2 regions of the Shewanella sp. SR1 genome follow, and region 2 is predicted to be linked to the other one. Evidence: riboswitches for the same ligand, from Rfam matches in the RefSeq annotation. Region 2 holds a riboswitch; the other holds the start of a gene.
The links. Region 2 has a riboswitch for lysine ahead of lysC (lysine-sensitive aspartokinase 3). Riboswitches for the same ligand answer to the same signal wherever they lie in the genome.

Region 1: it holds a riboswitch for lysine, as region 2 does, so the genes downstream of both, KV201_RS06950 (Na+/H+ antiporter NhaC family protein) here and lysC (lysine-sensitive aspartokinase 3) in region 2, are expected to answer to the same signal.

The regions. Positions count from the first base shown of each region.
Region 1 covers NZ_JAJAEF010000006.1:7-8,086, reverse strand. Annotated here, with positions in the region: gene KV201_RS06975 (amidohydrolase family protein) at 1-299, opposite strand, end outside; gene KV201_RS06970 (amidohydrolase family protein) at 299-3,388, opposite strand; gene KV201_RS06965 (H-NS family nucleoid-associated regulatory protein) at 3,604-3,996, opposite strand; gene KV201_RS06960 (electron transfer flavoprotein subunit beta/FixA family protein) at 4,307-5,056, shown strand; gene KV201_RS06955 (electron transfer flavoprotein subunit alpha/FixB family protein) at 5,057-5,983, shown strand; lysine riboswitch at 6,079-6,275, shown strand; gene KV201_RS06950 (Na+/H+ antiporter NhaC family protein) at 6,355-7,923, shown strand.
Region 2 covers NZ_JAJAEF010000001.1:133,287-141,366, forward strand. Annotated here, with positions in the region: gene KV201_RS00620 (zinc transporter ZntB) at 1-73, shown strand, start outside; gene KV201_RS00625 (succinylglutamate desuccinylase/aspartoacylase family protein) at 176-1,297, opposite strand; gene lysC (lysine-sensitive aspartokinase 3) at 1,299-2,654, opposite strand; lysine riboswitch at 2,805-2,979, opposite strand; gene KV201_RS00635 (DUF3293 domain-containing protein) at 3,080-3,514, opposite strand; gene arcA (two-component system response regulator ArcA) at 4,103-4,819, shown strand; gene KV201_RS00645 (S9 family peptidase) at 5,144-7,447, opposite strand; gene KV201_RS00650 (class 1 fructose-bisphosphatase) at 7,714-8,080, shown strand, end outside.

The sequences.
Region 1 (8,080 bases), on a different contig from region 2:
CCCGGATACAAGTGTTTACCGCTGGCATCGACGACTTGAGTGTCACTGGTTTCTGCGGTTGCACTGTTGGTTTGGCTGGTGAGTTGAGGCCCAACGGCCGTGATCTTGCCATTTTCAATCAAGACATCAGTGTTGCTGAGCACGCCTTGACTGACTGTGTGCACAGTGGCGTTTTTAATCAGTACGCTGCGACTTTGTTTAGGTGTTGGCACGATATCGCTGGCCATCGCTGGGGCCAGCGTGGTGCAAATCGCGCCCAGTAGCGCCGCAAACAAAACGGGTTTAGATGAATGTTGCATTATTTGGCTCCCTCATGAGTGTGGCCCCATGCCTGATAGTGGGTGTCGCAGTGCCACTGTGGCTCGTTAAGTGGCGTGACTTTTTCACCCGCTTTGGCTTGATCATCACTGCTGAGAATTTTTTGGATAAGTGCGGCGCGCTCGTTGACTACGGCGAGCTGGGCGACTTGGTCTTGGTCGCGGTCAAAGTAGCGTTTTCCTTCAACCCATGCCTGCGTCACTTTGGCGTAAATCGACAGTGGCTCTGCGTTCCACAGCACGACATCGGCCATTTTTCCCGGGGTGAGTGAACCCACAAATTCATCGACTCTTAATTGTTTGGCTGGATTGATAGTGACCATGTTCCAAGCATCTTCCTTCGACATATTGCAATACATCATAGATTTAGCTGCTTCTTGGTTGAGTCTGCGCTGCATTTCATAGTCGTCTGAGTTTATGCTGGTGGTCACGCCTTTTTTTTGCATCAGGCAAGCGTTTTGCGGAATCGCGTCGTACACCTCAAACTTATAGGCCCACCAATCGGCAAAGGTCGAGGCGCCAGCGCCATGGGCGGCCAGTTCACTCGCCACTTTGTAACCTTCGAGCACATGGGTAAAGGTTTGCACTTTAAAGTGATAGGCCTCGGCTAGGCGGATAAACATCAGAATTTCTGACTGCACGTAAGAATGAATGTGCACATCACGTTGCTGATTTAATACTTCGGCCACCGCCTGCAGGCGATAACTTGGGCGCGGTGCGACGGTTTTTTTCTTATCGCTGGAGCGCAGGTCATCATAGGCTTTTAACGCATTCTCATAGGCGATGGCGGCATCGAAGGTTTCTTCAAATAACGCTTTGACTCCCATGCGGGTTTGTGGGAAACGTTGTACAAATTTCTCTCCCCAGTTGCTCTGCTTAACGTTTTCACCTAGCGCGAACTTGATACTGGCGGGCGCGTTAGCAAATTTAAGTTGCTCTGCCGTTTCGCCCCATTTCATTTTGATCAGTTGCGATTGGCCGCCGATAGGATTGGCGCTGCCGTGGAGTATTTGTGCGCTGGTGACACCGCCTGCTAAGGCGCGATAGATTGAAATATCGTCGGGATTAATCACATCACCAATGCGTACTTCAGAGGTAACTGCGTCTGTTCCTTCGTTAGTACCGCCATTAATGGCGATATGCGAGTGTTCATCGACTATGCCAGCGGTGAGGTGTTTACCTGTTGCATCGAGGACTTGATAACCTGATGGCGTACTTAATTGTTGGCCAATTTTTTCGATGCGGCCATTGGCCATCAAGAGATCAGCATGTTCGAGAATACCTTGTTTATCCGATGTCCACAGGGTGGCATTCTTGATGTGCAGCTTCTCAACATTAGGGGCTTCTCTCAGTCCGTAAGCGACGTTAGGGTAGGTGAGGTGACTCACTAGACTTGTGTTGGCTTTATCCTTGGGCGTTTGATTGTCTTCTTGAGTGGCACTATTAACCGCTGCAGTTTGCGCTATCGCAATACCGGCAACATTTGTGGTGCGACTCTTGGCATCGACCATGCGGCCCTGAATACCGTCATCGGCCATCCACAGGGTAAAGCGGCTAAGGCCATTGATGCCTGCGGCGCTCAAATCGGCAGTAAAGCTTAATCGACCGTCGTCATCTAACTTAAGTTGAGTGAGCGCGATGCTTTGTTCGCCACTGCTTAAGCTGCCTTGGATTTTGGGTTTATCACCTTTACTCACATCTTGCAGCGATAAATCCAGCGTGAGGTTATTGAGGCTTAATTGATAATCGCCCAGTAATCGTGCTTGGGGCAGTGAGCGAAGACTTTGCTCCTGACCTTGCAACCAAACACTGTAGATCTGGCCCTCTTTAAAAATATTGCCCTTAGTGACTACAAAGTCTGCCATGTAACCGGGTGCGAGTTTGCCGGTAAAATCGGCGGTGCCTGTCATCTCGGCGGCTTGGGTGGTCAGTGCGGCTAAGGCTTGCTCTTCAGTTAAACCTTGAGTAATGGCTTGGCGCAGTCGCGGCCAAAAAGCATCGGTCTTAATACCAAACTGCGTTAGCGCGAAGGGAATACCTGCTTTTGCAACTTCTGCTGGATTGGTTGGCGCACGTTCCCACTGTCTTAAATCCGCCAGTGACACTTCGCGATCGGTATCATCTGTCCCGACATCAGGTGCTTGCGGATAGTTTAAAGGCAAGATTAACGGGTAGTTCAGCGCCTTTAACTCATTGATGCGCGAGTATTCTTGACCATTACCGAGTAGATTGGCTGACAGTTTATGTTCTTTGAGCAAATGGGCTGCACGCAATTGATCGTTGAGGTTTTTGGTTTCAAAGATAATTTGCTTATCGGTTAAATTATCTAAGCGTTCAAAGGCGATATTAAATTCGACTTGATTGTTTATTGCGCCATTGCCTTGTTTGTTTTTATTTTGGTTATACCAATTGGCGTCGGCAAAGGTTTGTCTAATAAGTGCAATACTGCCCATTAATGATGACGGATAATCTTGTTCAGATGAGCCTTTATCGAATGCCATAAAAGGTTGACTGCGGGCACGATAAATCACTTCGTTGGCGGTTTTGTCTGCTAATGACAGGCTAACACCCGTCCCTCGGAAGATTCCGTCGAGTTTGCTACTTTGCACACTCGTAAAGCCATTATTGATCCACTCTTTCGCGCGTTCTTTATTGGGATAAACGTAATTAAACCATTCTTTTTCAGAATGAATTGCGCCATTGTCTGCATTGCCGCCGATACGTTTAATATCATAGACAGGGCGAGTGAGCCCAAGTTTTGGATATTCGAACTCAATCCCATAATCGGTGAAAGGATCGATAAATCCAGGGTAAATAGTATAACCACTCAAATCGACTTTAAATGCGCCAGCGGGAATGTCACCGTGCTCAATAATGGCTTTAATTCGATTATTTTCAACCAATAAAGTGGCATCGCTTAAACGCTTACCCGGCTCAATCATTAATTCAGCATGGGTAAAAGCCGTGAGTTTATTGGAGGTTGTCCCTGTCTTGATTTGGGCATATGTGGTCTGTGAGACTAAGCTAGCGATTATGCTGCAGCTTATAATTATCTTATTGTTTATCTGCATTATTTTATTCAATCGAATGAGGGTGAATAAAGAGTAACTGAAAGCAGATGTAAATACTAAGGTTGAATTGTAACGCAATTTGAGCGGGAATGAGGCGTGGGATTTACGCTTGTCGTTTTAGATTGCAGCCAATAATGGATATAAAAAAGCCCGCAATGAATGCGAGCTTTTATGCAAATGTGTGTTGGTTACTCGAACCGCCACACCGAATTGGATTAGATTAAGAAATCTTCCATAGAACGACCTTTATTGATCTCGTTCTTAAATACGGTTGGCATACGGCCTTGGCCAGTCCATTGAACCATTTCACCGTCAACTTCGATTTGGTATTTAGCTGGACGAGGAGCGCGTTTTTTCGCGGTTGCTTTAACAGCTACGCCACCTAAGTCATCAATTGATAAACCAACGGCTTCCATTTGTTGACGGATTTCTTCAATCTTAGCATTACGAGCTGCCATGGCTTGTTCTTCTTCCTCAGCCATAGACTCGCGTTCTACTAAAATTTTATCTAATTTGTCGGCTAAATCACGTAACTCTTCAACGCTAAGTTCTTTAACTGCTGCTTTAAAACGACGGCCGTGAGTTAATATCTCTAAAAATTCGCTCATATCTATTTTCGTCCCACTCTAATTTTTAATACAGGATAATGGTGAACAACACCTAAATGATAGAAACTAATATAGCTCGAATCAAATAAAATTATGCGTTTTAAGTAAATTAAATATTATTTATATTTTGAACTTTTCTTATTTACTCAAATAAGTGTCCAAAAAAGTAGCCGTTGCGCGGATTAAAAAATGCAAACAGGCGTTTGACTTTGGTTGACGTTAACGTTAACAGGACGTAAAGTTGCTCTATCCTGCATTGGTATTAACCAATGTTTTGTCCATGTACATGAAAGTGTAGGAAGGAAACCCTATGAAAGTATTGGTGCCCGTTAAGCGCGTTGTTGATGCCAATGTGAAGGTCAGGGTCAAAGCTGACAATACAAGTGTTGACACTGCAAACCTAAAAATGGCGTTGAACCCTTTTTGTGAAATCGCAGTAGAAGAAGCGGTTCGTTTAAAAGAAGCGGGTAGCGCTACTGAAGTGGTTGTTGTCAGTATTGGTAATAAAGCCGTGCAAGAACAATTACGTACCGCGCTCGCATTAGGCGCAGACCGTGCGATTCATATCGATACTGAAGAAGAACTGGTGCCAGTATCTATCGCCAAATTGCTCAAAGCGGTACAAGACAAAGAACAAGCCGAACTGGTGATTTTTGGTAAGCAATCTATCGATGGCGATAACAACCAAACTGGTCAAATGTTCGCGGCGCTGATGGATATGCCACAGGCGACCTTTGCTTCTGAAATCAAATTGGAAGGTCAATCTGTGCAAGTCGCTCGCGAAGTTGACGGTGGTATGCAAACCTTACTTATGCCGCTACCTGCAGTCGTGACTGCCGATCTACGTTTGAACGAACCTCGTTATGCTTCACTGCCTAACATTATGAAAGCCAAGCGTAAGCCATTAGAAGTCTTTACAGTGGCTGACTTGGGCGTGACGTTAAAGAGTCACCAAACGGTTGTGAAGGTCACTCCGCCAGCAGAGCGTAAAGCAGGCATCATGGTAGCGTCGGTTGCTGAGCTAGTTGAAAAGTTAAAAAATGAAGCGAAGGTGATCTAAATGGCCATTTTAGTATTAGCTGAACATGATAATGCCGCACTGAAACTCGATACGGCAAAAATCGTCACTGCCGCCCGCGCCATTGGCGATGAAGTGCATGTACTGGTTGCGGGTCACCAATGTGGCGCGGTTGTCCAAGCTGCGCAAGCACTACAAGGCGTTAGCCAAGTGCTCGTTGCCGATGCCAGCGTGTATGAAGCGCATTTAGCGGAAAATTTTGCCAAATTGCTGGTGGACTTAGCGCCAAACTATGGCCACATTCTGGCTTCTGCTTCGAGCTTAGGTAAGGACACGCTTCCGCGTGTGGCAGCATTATTAGATGTTGCGCAAATCTCTGAAGTCATTACCGTCGTCAGTGCGGACACTTTTGTGCGCCCTGTGTATGCGGGTAACGCCTTAGCGACAGTGCAAAGCCATGATGCCATCAAAGTGATGACAGTACGCGCCAGTGCGTTTGATGCTGCGCCAGAAGGTAACAGCGCGGCTGTGACGACACTCGATAAAGTGTTTGAAGCGAGAACTCAGTTTGTTTCTCAATCTTTGACGGTATCAGCCCGTCCAGAGTTAGGTAATGCTGGCATTATTGTTTCTGGCGGCCGTGGTATGGGCAGTGGTGAAAACTTCGGCATGTTAGAGCAGCTTGCTGACAAGCTCGGTGCTGCGGTTGGCGCATCACGCGCGGCAGTTGATGCTGGCTTCGTGCCTAACGATTTACAAGTGGGTCAAACCGGTAAAATCGTTGCGCCTAACTTATATATTGCTGTGGGAATTTCTGGCGCGATTCAACATTTAGCGGGCATGAAAGACGCGAAAGTAATCGTTGCTATTAACAAAGATCCTGAAGCGCCAATTTTCCAAGTTGCCGATTATGGCTTAGTTGCGGACTTATTTGAGGCGGTTCCTGAGCTGATCACAAGTCTCGGTTGATTTAAACTGTGATCTAGGTCACATTAAGTGGCTTTGCGGTAGCATCTGCTAAGCCGCTTATGTTTTTATGTGCCTCACGCTCGGGTACGGGCGTTCTTAGAAGTAGAGGCGCGCCAAATATTAGTAGTGATCAGTAGGGTGATTCCGTTGATCGATTGCGAAAGGATTTGGTGCCGAAGTGGTTCGATTTATCACGATCAACTGCTGGGGTTGTACCTAATAGGTGCAACACTGCCATAGTATTTTCCGATATGGATATTGGAAATAGTTACTATGGAGCGCTACTGATAGGACAGGTGACCTTGGGTATCTATTGCCTTTCCCCACCAGTTCAGTCGCCCTCCATTCGTATTTAACGAAGATAATAATCAATGACTGTTATGAATTATGCCGATTCGGCGCTTTCCTTGCTGCCGCCTGCGGTGGCTATTGTGTTGGCGATCTTAACTCGCCGTGTACTGCTTTCTTTGGGGTTAGGTATTTTAATTGGTGCTTTATTGCTCAATCAATTTTCACCTGTAGCGACGGGTGAATTTGTATTTAATGGCGTTAAAGGACTTTTTTGGACGGGCGAAGGCCTTAATTCGTGGAACTTATATATTCTCGGTTTCTTAATTGTACTGGGAATGATCACAGCGTTAATTACCGTAAGTGGCAGCGCGCGGGCTTTTGCCGATTGGGCTCGTTTACATATACGTAATAAACGTGACGCTAAATTATTAACCATGTTTTTAGGGTGTGTGGTTTTTATTGACGACTATTTCAATAGCTTAGTCGTAGGTTCGGTCGCTAGACCTGTTACCGACCGTTATTATATTTCCCGCGCTAAGTTAGCTTATTTATTAGATTCTACTGCGGCACCTGTGTGCGTTATTTCTCCAGTATCAAGTTGGGGCGCGTATATTATTGCACTTATTGGTGGAATATTAACGGCCCATGGTTTTGCTGATACGGGCCATTTGAGTATTTTTATTCAAATGATCCCAATGAACTTCTATGCAATTTTCTCCTTGTTATTATTACTTTTCGTTGTCTTTATGGGATTAGATGTTGGGCCAATGCGCGAGCATGAACTCAATGCCCAACGTGGTAATTTATACGATGAGTCAAAAGGATTACCGCCTGGAGCCAATGCGGATTTACCTGAGGCCGAAACCGGTAAGATCTTAGGGTTATTCTTGCCTATTACTGTATTGGTATTTGCGACCCTGTATTTTATGGTCAACAGTGGCGCTCAAGTACTTGCCGCTGAAGGGATTGAATTTAATATTATTTCAGCATTTGAGAAAACCGATGTCAGTTCATCCCTTTTCTTTGGTGCATTAATCGGTTTAGCGATTTCGCTGATATTGAATTTAGTCCAAGGCGTTGAGAAATCAATGATAGTCAAAGGCATAGTGCAGGGCGCTCGCTCTATGCTGCCAGCGATTTATATCCTGTTATTTGCTTGGACTATCGCAGGCGTGATTGGCCAACTCGAAACCGGCAAGTTTATGGCAAGTCTCGCGACGGGCAATATTCCGTTCGCCTTTTTGCCTGCCCTAATGTTTGTGTTAGCGGGTATTACTGCGTTCTCAACCGGTACTAGCTGGGGCACGTTCGGTATCATGTTGCCGATTGCTGCGGATATGGCGATGGGAAGTCACACTGGCATGATGCTACCTATGCTTGCTTCTGTGCTGGCGGGCGCGGTATTTGGCGATCACTGTTCACCGATTTCCGATACTACGATTTTGTCGTCTACGGGCGCGAGTTGTCACCATATCGACCATGTCGTCACTCAGCTACCGTATGCATTAATTGCGGCGTTTATTAGCTTAACGGGTTATGTCGTACTTGGATTTACTGAGTCAGTTGTGGCTGGTTTAGTGGCCTGTAGTGTGGTGTTTGTGGTTAGCATCATAGTGCTAAAAATCAAATCTAAAGGCGCAATTAGCTAAACCTTAATTGAAGCCTTTCCACTGCTACAAATAAATCAGCCAGCATTATGCTTAATGCCGTTCACTTAAGAGTGAACGGCATTTTTATTTGGTCTAACCGGAAACTTGTTTTTGCTCATTTTAAGGACTCTTGGATAAGCCCTTTCCCGTTTACCAT
Region 2 (8,080 bases):
CACCTTCTGCGGCATATTAATCTCACTCGTCGCCCTACAAATGGCACTGTTTTATCGATTTAAGTGGTTATAGCCACCTTAAAAACAACAACGCCAATCGATTAGGATTGCGTTGTTTTCGTTCATTCTTATAAGCTGAATGTTATGAGCTAATGCTTATGCTCTAAGCGGGCGATTATGTCGTCGGCAACTCAAACACATGAGTCATGACTTTATAAAGCTCTGTCCCTTGGTGCACAGACGCCGAAGCAAAATGCAAAATCGGCACGCAGTCCTGCGGCAAACTGACCGTCTTTAGCTCATCTGCCGTACCGTATAAATCCATACGCAGTAAATTCACTAAGGGCTGTCCCGCAGTCAGTGGCTCACCCACAGGCGCGAGGTATTCCACTAACCCTGAACTTGGCGCGTGATACTTTTTATAGTCCTTAAGGTAACAACCAAAGCGCTGCATTTTAGCGGGCGCAACAGTTTCAGCGATCACGCCGCTGTGGCTTAAATACGCCAAAATCCCTTGGGCATCAACCAACGCATCCTCAAGACAGACGCGCTCTTGGCTCGCCAACTCCAAGGTTAACGCTGACACAGCAACGGCTAAATCTCGCCCCTGCGCTTTTGCAAAATCACTTAATTGCCACCAAGGACAAAACGCTGCCTCATCCATAGCACCACCAAAGGTGTTGGGGATAACAAGCGTATAAGGGATCGACAAAAACTGCGCGGCAGCTAAGTCATATTCAGGACAATACAAGTGCTTACAGGATTTAGGACCCGTATGCAGATCGAGCACTATATCCGCGCCGTGGGCCATAATCTGCAGATTAACCGCAAGCCTATGCCCGGTTGTAATGCCCCATTCATGCCGTAATTTTTGCTGACAGGCTTCAACCAAAGTACTGCGATAAGCTTGGATCAGCTCGCTATCACTCAACTTGGCATGTTCGCTATACCAAGTTGGCAAATCGATAGCATGATTCAAATACTCACGATTCCAATTCGCCCCCGTAATAGGATCAAATCGGCCAAGGGTAAACTCACCACTTTTTTGGTTGATCCCAAGAGGATTGGCAAGCGGCACTAAGGTGATTTCGCCGCGGATGTCACAGTGTTCGAGCTGCTTCATCAACTGATAAATCACCGCATTACCTTGCACTTCAGCGCCGTGGACATTGGCCTGAATATACACTTTAGGGCCAGTCGCCTTATCGTCGCTCGGCTTAAAATGGTAAATAGGCAAGGTAAGCGCTTGCCCTGCGGCAAGCTCGCCAATTTGCAGAGACGATGTTGTCGGCAGCATATTAAGCGCCTTCGAACAGATTTTGATGCAGCGATTTCACCACTTGCGCCGCTTCCGATTCTGCCACTAACACACACAGATTATGTGGGCTGGCGCCTTGGCAAATCATCCGCACATTGTGTGGTTCTAACACTTCAAACACACGGCGACAAATACCTGGCGTGGTCGCGATGCGGTTACCGATAATCGCCACTAAGGCCAAACCGTCTTCGACGCGCACCCGGCAATGCTGTGATAATTCTTGCAACAATGCCTCACTCAACAAACCTTGGCCACTTGAATCTGAGCCAGTTTTATCGAGGGTTAGAGACACGTTCACTTCTGAGGTGGTAATTAAATCCACACTGATCTTATGTCGCGCCAATGTCGCAAAGGTTTCCGCTAAAAAGCCCTGTGCATGCAACATTTGCAAGCTGTGAAGATTTAACAGGGTTTGGTCGCGGCGCAAAGCCACAGCGCGGAATACGGGCGCATCTTCCACTTGATGACGGATCCAAGTCCCGCCCTTTTCAGGCTCTTTACTTGAACCCACAAACACTTGAATTTGTTGACGAACAGCAGGAAGAATGGTCGCAGGATGCAATACCTTGGCACCAAAGGTCGCCATCTCGGCGGCTTCATTAAAGCTGATCTCGGCAATCGGAAAGGCATTGGGCGCAAGGCGAGGATCGGTTGTATAAATCCCTACGACATCGGTCCAAATCTCGACCGCTGAGGCGCGTAGCGCTTCGGCTAACAGCGCAGCAGAATAATCACTACCACCGCGGCCTAATGTGGTCGTTTGACCTGCTTCATCGGCACCGATAAAGCCTTGTGTGACAATCACTTGTTCCGCTAATAGTGGCTGAAGATAATCACGAGCTAAAGTCGCAATCTGCTCAACCTGAGGTTCCGCGCGGCCAAAGTGGCTGTCGGTACGTAATACTCGGCGTACATCGAAGGCGCTGGAGTTAACACCTTTCTCGCGGATGACTGCTGAAAACAACGCCGAAGAACATTGCTCACCGAGGGACAACAACTCATCCATGGTCGCTTTGCTGCGTTGTGATGCGAGCGCGTCACTCAATACTGACATGCGACTCAATAATTTATCTAATGCGGCGGCCACATCGTTAGGACGACCGAGCTTATCTAAAATCGCGTATTGAATTTGGGCAATTTGTTTTAATCGCTGTAATCGACCATCGTCGTTGATGGATTCTTGAGTCAATTCCACTAACAGATTGGTCACGCCACTCGATGCGCTGACCACGACTAAACGGCAATGAGGATTAGCTAACACTATGTCGGCACAGCGATTCATAGCGTTATAGTCGGCGACTGAGGTGCCACCAAATTTTGCGACAACGAGGGACATTAGCGCACCTCCGTGAAACACGTAGGGCAAGAAATAAACGCAGATTGAATAAAATATTGATTAACTAACATGATCACACTCCGAACTAACTTCGTTCGAAGAGCCTGGTGCTCAATGATAACGCACCCCAAAAGAAGGGAAACAGCAATCGTCACCAGAAGCTCTCCACCAATTACAGGTGACAATCGTCAGGATTCAGCCTGAGCGACCGACATAAACATGCAGCAACCATATCTATGCCTCGGCGTTAATCTCCCTCATCAGTCATCGCTGGAGTTTGTGCTCCTCTGACCGACTACCTAGTTAACGCTCCTCTTCTGTTCCTTTCCTAGGAAAGGGACGAAAAAAGTAGCAATAAACCCCTAATGAAGTCAATGCTAATTTCATAACAAATGAATAATTTAAATAAAATCTTTTGAAAACAACTAAGTGCTTAAATCGGGTAACTCGTATACCAACTGCACATAATCACTAAATTTGCCTAAACACACTTCATCATGTCCGGCCAAGGTGCAAGGCACTAAGCTCACATCCCCTTGTTCGACCACATAAATCGCGTATTGATTAAATTTCTTCCCCAATTGCAGCGCCATCGTTCTATCGATAAACACGGCCCAGCTTTTTTCCATGTGGGATAAATCCGGCGCCGCGCCCACTAAAGCACGATAGGGACTGCCGAGTAATTCAATTTCACGGAGAAGTTGGCGATCGAGTAAACGGTTTTGACTGGGAGAAAGCAGCTTTGAAGCGGGATTATGAGCGGTAATAACAGCAAAGGAAAAATCACAGGATAATGCTTGAGTCAGCAAAAATAACGGCGCTTGGTAACATTGCCACAAATCTTGAGTCTTATTGTCCATTGGTAGTCTAATCGAAAAATGAACCCAGGCTAGTGTAGCAGAGTGATTGTAAAATCCAAAGAGGCGTGAACTGGCTCACAGGAATGGCAAATACATTAGTTATACTAATCAATAGCTAAAGTAAATATCATGGTAAAAAACCCGACTCACCTAAAATTTGTTAACATTTCATTTGTTAACAAATGACTAAAACGAGTACAATGTACGTACTGGTGAGTTGAAACAGATTGAGCAAGATGCTTATCGTTCAATACAGTTTGTTACATATATCGCTTTAAGTAACGTGAACTGACCGGGCATCTGTTTAAAATGTGTTCTACATTTGATTTGTCTTTTAAACATTTAAAAAAAACAATAGTTAAGGAACTTATTCTAACTATTGCTTATCGAAGTTGGTACTGATTACGTTTTCTCGTATTACACTTAAACGTGCACTTAATCTACATCCAGATATAGATGTCACCGTAAAGATTTTCCTTTTGAGCACAAAGCAGTTCAAGGAAGTATCAACGCTTTTATGAATATAAGAGCCCGAAGTAAGTTGCTCTTATTGGTTAGTATAAACTGATTAAAATTTAGGTAAATAATATGCAAAATCCGCACATTCTGATCGTTGAAGATGAAGCCGTTACCCGTAACACGCTGAGAAGTATTTTCGAGGCAGAAGGGTATGTGGTAACTGAGGCCAATGATGGCGCAGAAATGCATAAGGCTATGCAGGAAAACAAAATTAACTTGGTCGTTATGGACATTAACTTGCCAGGCAAGAATGGCCTGTTGTTGGCACGTGAACTACGTGAAATCAACAACATCGGTCTGATCTTCCTGACAGGTCGTGACAACGAAGTCGACAAAATCCTTGGACTTGAAATTGGCGCGGACGATTATATTACCAAGCCGTTCAACCCACGTGAATTGACGATTCGTGCTCGTAACCTTCTGACTCGCGTCAACAGCGCTGGTGCCGAAGTCGAAGAAAAGAGCTCAGTAGAATACTATCGCTTCAACGATTGGAGCTTAGAGATCAACAGCCGTTCATTAGTGAGCCCACAGGGTGAATCTTACAAACTGCCACGTAGCGAATTCCGCGCTATGCTGCACTTTGTTGAAAACCCAGGCAAAATTTTGACTCGTGCCGATCTACTGATGAAAATGACTGGCCGTGAACTTAAGCCACACGATCGTACTGTAGACGTGACTATCCGTCGTATCCGTAAGCATTTCGAAAGCTTGCCAGATACGCCAGAAATCATCGCGACTATCCACGGTGAAGGCTATCGCTTTTGCGGTAACTTAGAAGGCTAATTGCCCGCTAAGCGACACCCGCATTAGCAACAGGATTGATTCGATAAGCATCAATTCACAAAAAAACCAGATCCTAGGATCTGGTTTTTTTATGTCTAAAATTTAGCGAATCAGATTAATAGGCGACGCTTACAGAGTTAAGAGTCAGGCTGATGGCAAAGCCGATGTCCAAAATAGAGACGAAAATCTTCTTATAAAACAGCAGTATAATTATAAAACAAGCTCCACCTATCAGCGCTAATGAGAGCGAGTGATGTAAGAGCGAAACAAGGAGCGAGCCTACAACGTATGGCATACGCAAGCAGGCCCGCTCTCTATCTCGCGCTACTTAGCGCTTTTCAGCTGTCTATCGAGGAAATCCGCTAATGAGCGGTATAAGTGATTACGCACTTTCTCGCCACGCATCGAATGTTTAGATCCCGGATAATCGATCATCTGGAATAATTTGCCTTCATCCTGCAGCGCTTTATAAACCCGAGTGCTGTTTTCAAACAAGACGTTATCGTCAGCCATGCCGTGATACATCAACAGACCTGCTTGATAGTTTTTCACGTAAGGAAACACGCTGCTGGCTTCATAACCCTTTTCATTACCTTCGGGGTGACCTAAGTAACGCTCAGTATAATGGGTGTCATACAAGCGCCAGTCGGTCACAGGTGCGCCCGAAATCGCGGCTTTAAAGTAATCCGGCGCCTTAAATAAACTCATCAAGGCCATGTAACCACCGTAACTGTGGCCGTAAATCGCCACATTATCGGCATCGACAAAGGGCTGACTCCGTAAATAATCCACCCCCACTTTTTGATCATTCACTTCAGCTTCGCCCAAATGACGGTAAATCACCTGCTCGAACTGAGTGCCTCTGTGGGCACTGCCGCGGTTATCTAATTGGAATACCACATAGCCTTGTTGCACAAGATACTGGGTAAAGTAGTCCTGCTCGCTCCAACTATTGGTCACTAACTGGGCGTGCGGCCCACCATAAACCCGCACTACGACAGGGTATTTCTTGCTTGCATCGAAGGGAACGGGTTTGAATAAGCGGGTTTGCAGCACTTGGCCATCTTCGGCTTTCAGTTCACCAAATTCAGGGATTTGCCACAGCCCTGCATAATCATATAAAGGATGACCTTGCTTAACCGCATTTTGCTCGACCCAAGCCAGTTGCTGGCCCTCGTCACCGTGTAAACTGATTTGCGGTGGCTGAGATAAGCTGTTGAAATAATCCAGATATACGCTCTGATTATCGGCGAAAACAGGATTGTGCATCCCCGCTTGCTTGCTCACGCGCTCAACCTTGCCGCCCGCTAAAGGCACGCGATAAAGCTGTTTTTCAATTGGCGTGTCTTTACGGCCGGTGAAATACACCCAGCCTGCGGTTTCATCTATGTATTCCAACTCATCGACAGCCCACTCGCCCTTAGTCAATTGTGTTTTGAGTTTACCTTTTAAGTCAAAAAGATACAGATGATTAAAGCCGTCACGCTCAGATGCCCAAATAAAGGCAGACTGCTGTTTTAAGAAATGCAGATCGTTATTGAGGTTTACCCAAGCATCACTGCGTTCTTTCACTAAGGTTTTTGGCTTAGTCAGCGCATCTAACGCCACTAACTGCAAATCGAGCTGATGTTGATCTCGGCTCTGCCACTGGAACGACAAGTGTTTGCTATCGGGCAACCAATCGACACGCGGCAGATAAATGTCTTTGCTATTCTCTTCGCGCAGGCTCACCCAATTGATGGCCTTATCTTTTAGCGTGACCACACCTAATGCGATGTCGACGTTGTTTTTACCTGCGGCAGGATAACGCTGCTCGGTGAGTTTAATACCATCGGCATAGATCTCATTGCGCGTCACTTGCTCGACCGCAGATTCGTCGATACGGGTGAAGGCGATAGCCGATTCATCGGGCGCCCACCAGTAACCGGTCATGCGATCCATTTCTTCTTGAGCGACAAACTCGGCCATGGCATTTTTAATTGCCCCGCCGCCATCGGTCGTCATAGCTTGGAGTTTTTTCGTCGCCAGATCTAACACATACAAATTTTGATCCCGCACGAAAGACACAAAATGCCCCTTGGGCGATAAGCGTGCATCTGTAGCAAACCCTTCGCCAATCGGCAATTGGGTCACGCTATTGTCGACGAGGGAAAAATAATACAGATTGCCAGAGGCCGGAATTAATAGCGCTTGGCTATCATCGGCCCAGAAGTACTCCATAATGCCTTCGCCATAAATACGTTGGCGCTCGCGGCGGGCTTTTTCTTCATCGGATAATTCATTTGTCGCAAGTTTATCGGCATTTAATAGCAGGCTCGACTCACCGGTTTTGACATCCATCTGCCAGAGATCATAAAAACTTTGATTATCTTTACGGCCAGCAAGATAGGTAACCCGCAGCCCATCGGGTGACAATTTTAAGCCACGGGGACTGGTGCCCGCTAAGGCAGGTGAGGCATTCATTCGCTCAATCGTCAGTGGCAGTTTGCCACCTTCCATTGCCAAAGCTGGGGTGGTTGTTGAAATCATAGCTGTCGAAATCATGGCCATTTGGCTCGCTATCAGTAGGGGAACGGCGCGCACCTTAAGTGAGCACGCAGGGAACCAAGTTAACCTATTTTTAATCATTATTATTCCTTGGAAGTATAATCGCCTAAGATGTCAGCGATTAAAAACAAGCCGACATTGTGCCAGAGGCAAACCCCAAATAGAAATAGCATGCAATATACAGATACAAATTAGGAGCATCTCGTCGGCTCAGTCCAAATAATCCCTAAAAGCCCTAATATTCGCTAAAAGCATCAGCAACATCGCTGAAATTGTCGACTAACTGAGTTATCATTCGCGGCAAATAACGAAATTGACCTCATTGTTGAACCTCTAAAGGACATAACATGCAGACTCTGACCCAGCACCTGACCTCACAGGCAGTGAACGACTCCCTCTCCCAGCTGATTTTAACCTTAGCCGACACCTCAAAAGCCATTAGCCATGCCGTTCGCCACGGTGCGCTAGCAGGCGTGTTAGGCGCGACTGAGCAAGAAAACGTCCAAGGTGAAACCCAGAAAAAACTGGATATCATCACCAACGACATGCTCAAAGATGCATTAAAAGCTGACGGTACAGTGCGCGGTTTAGCGTCGGAAGAAGAAGATCATATAGTTGAAGTCAGCCAAAATGGTCAATATCTGGTGTGTTTCGATCCACTAGATGGCTCATCTAATATTGATATCAACTCGTTAGTCGGCACGATTTTCTCTA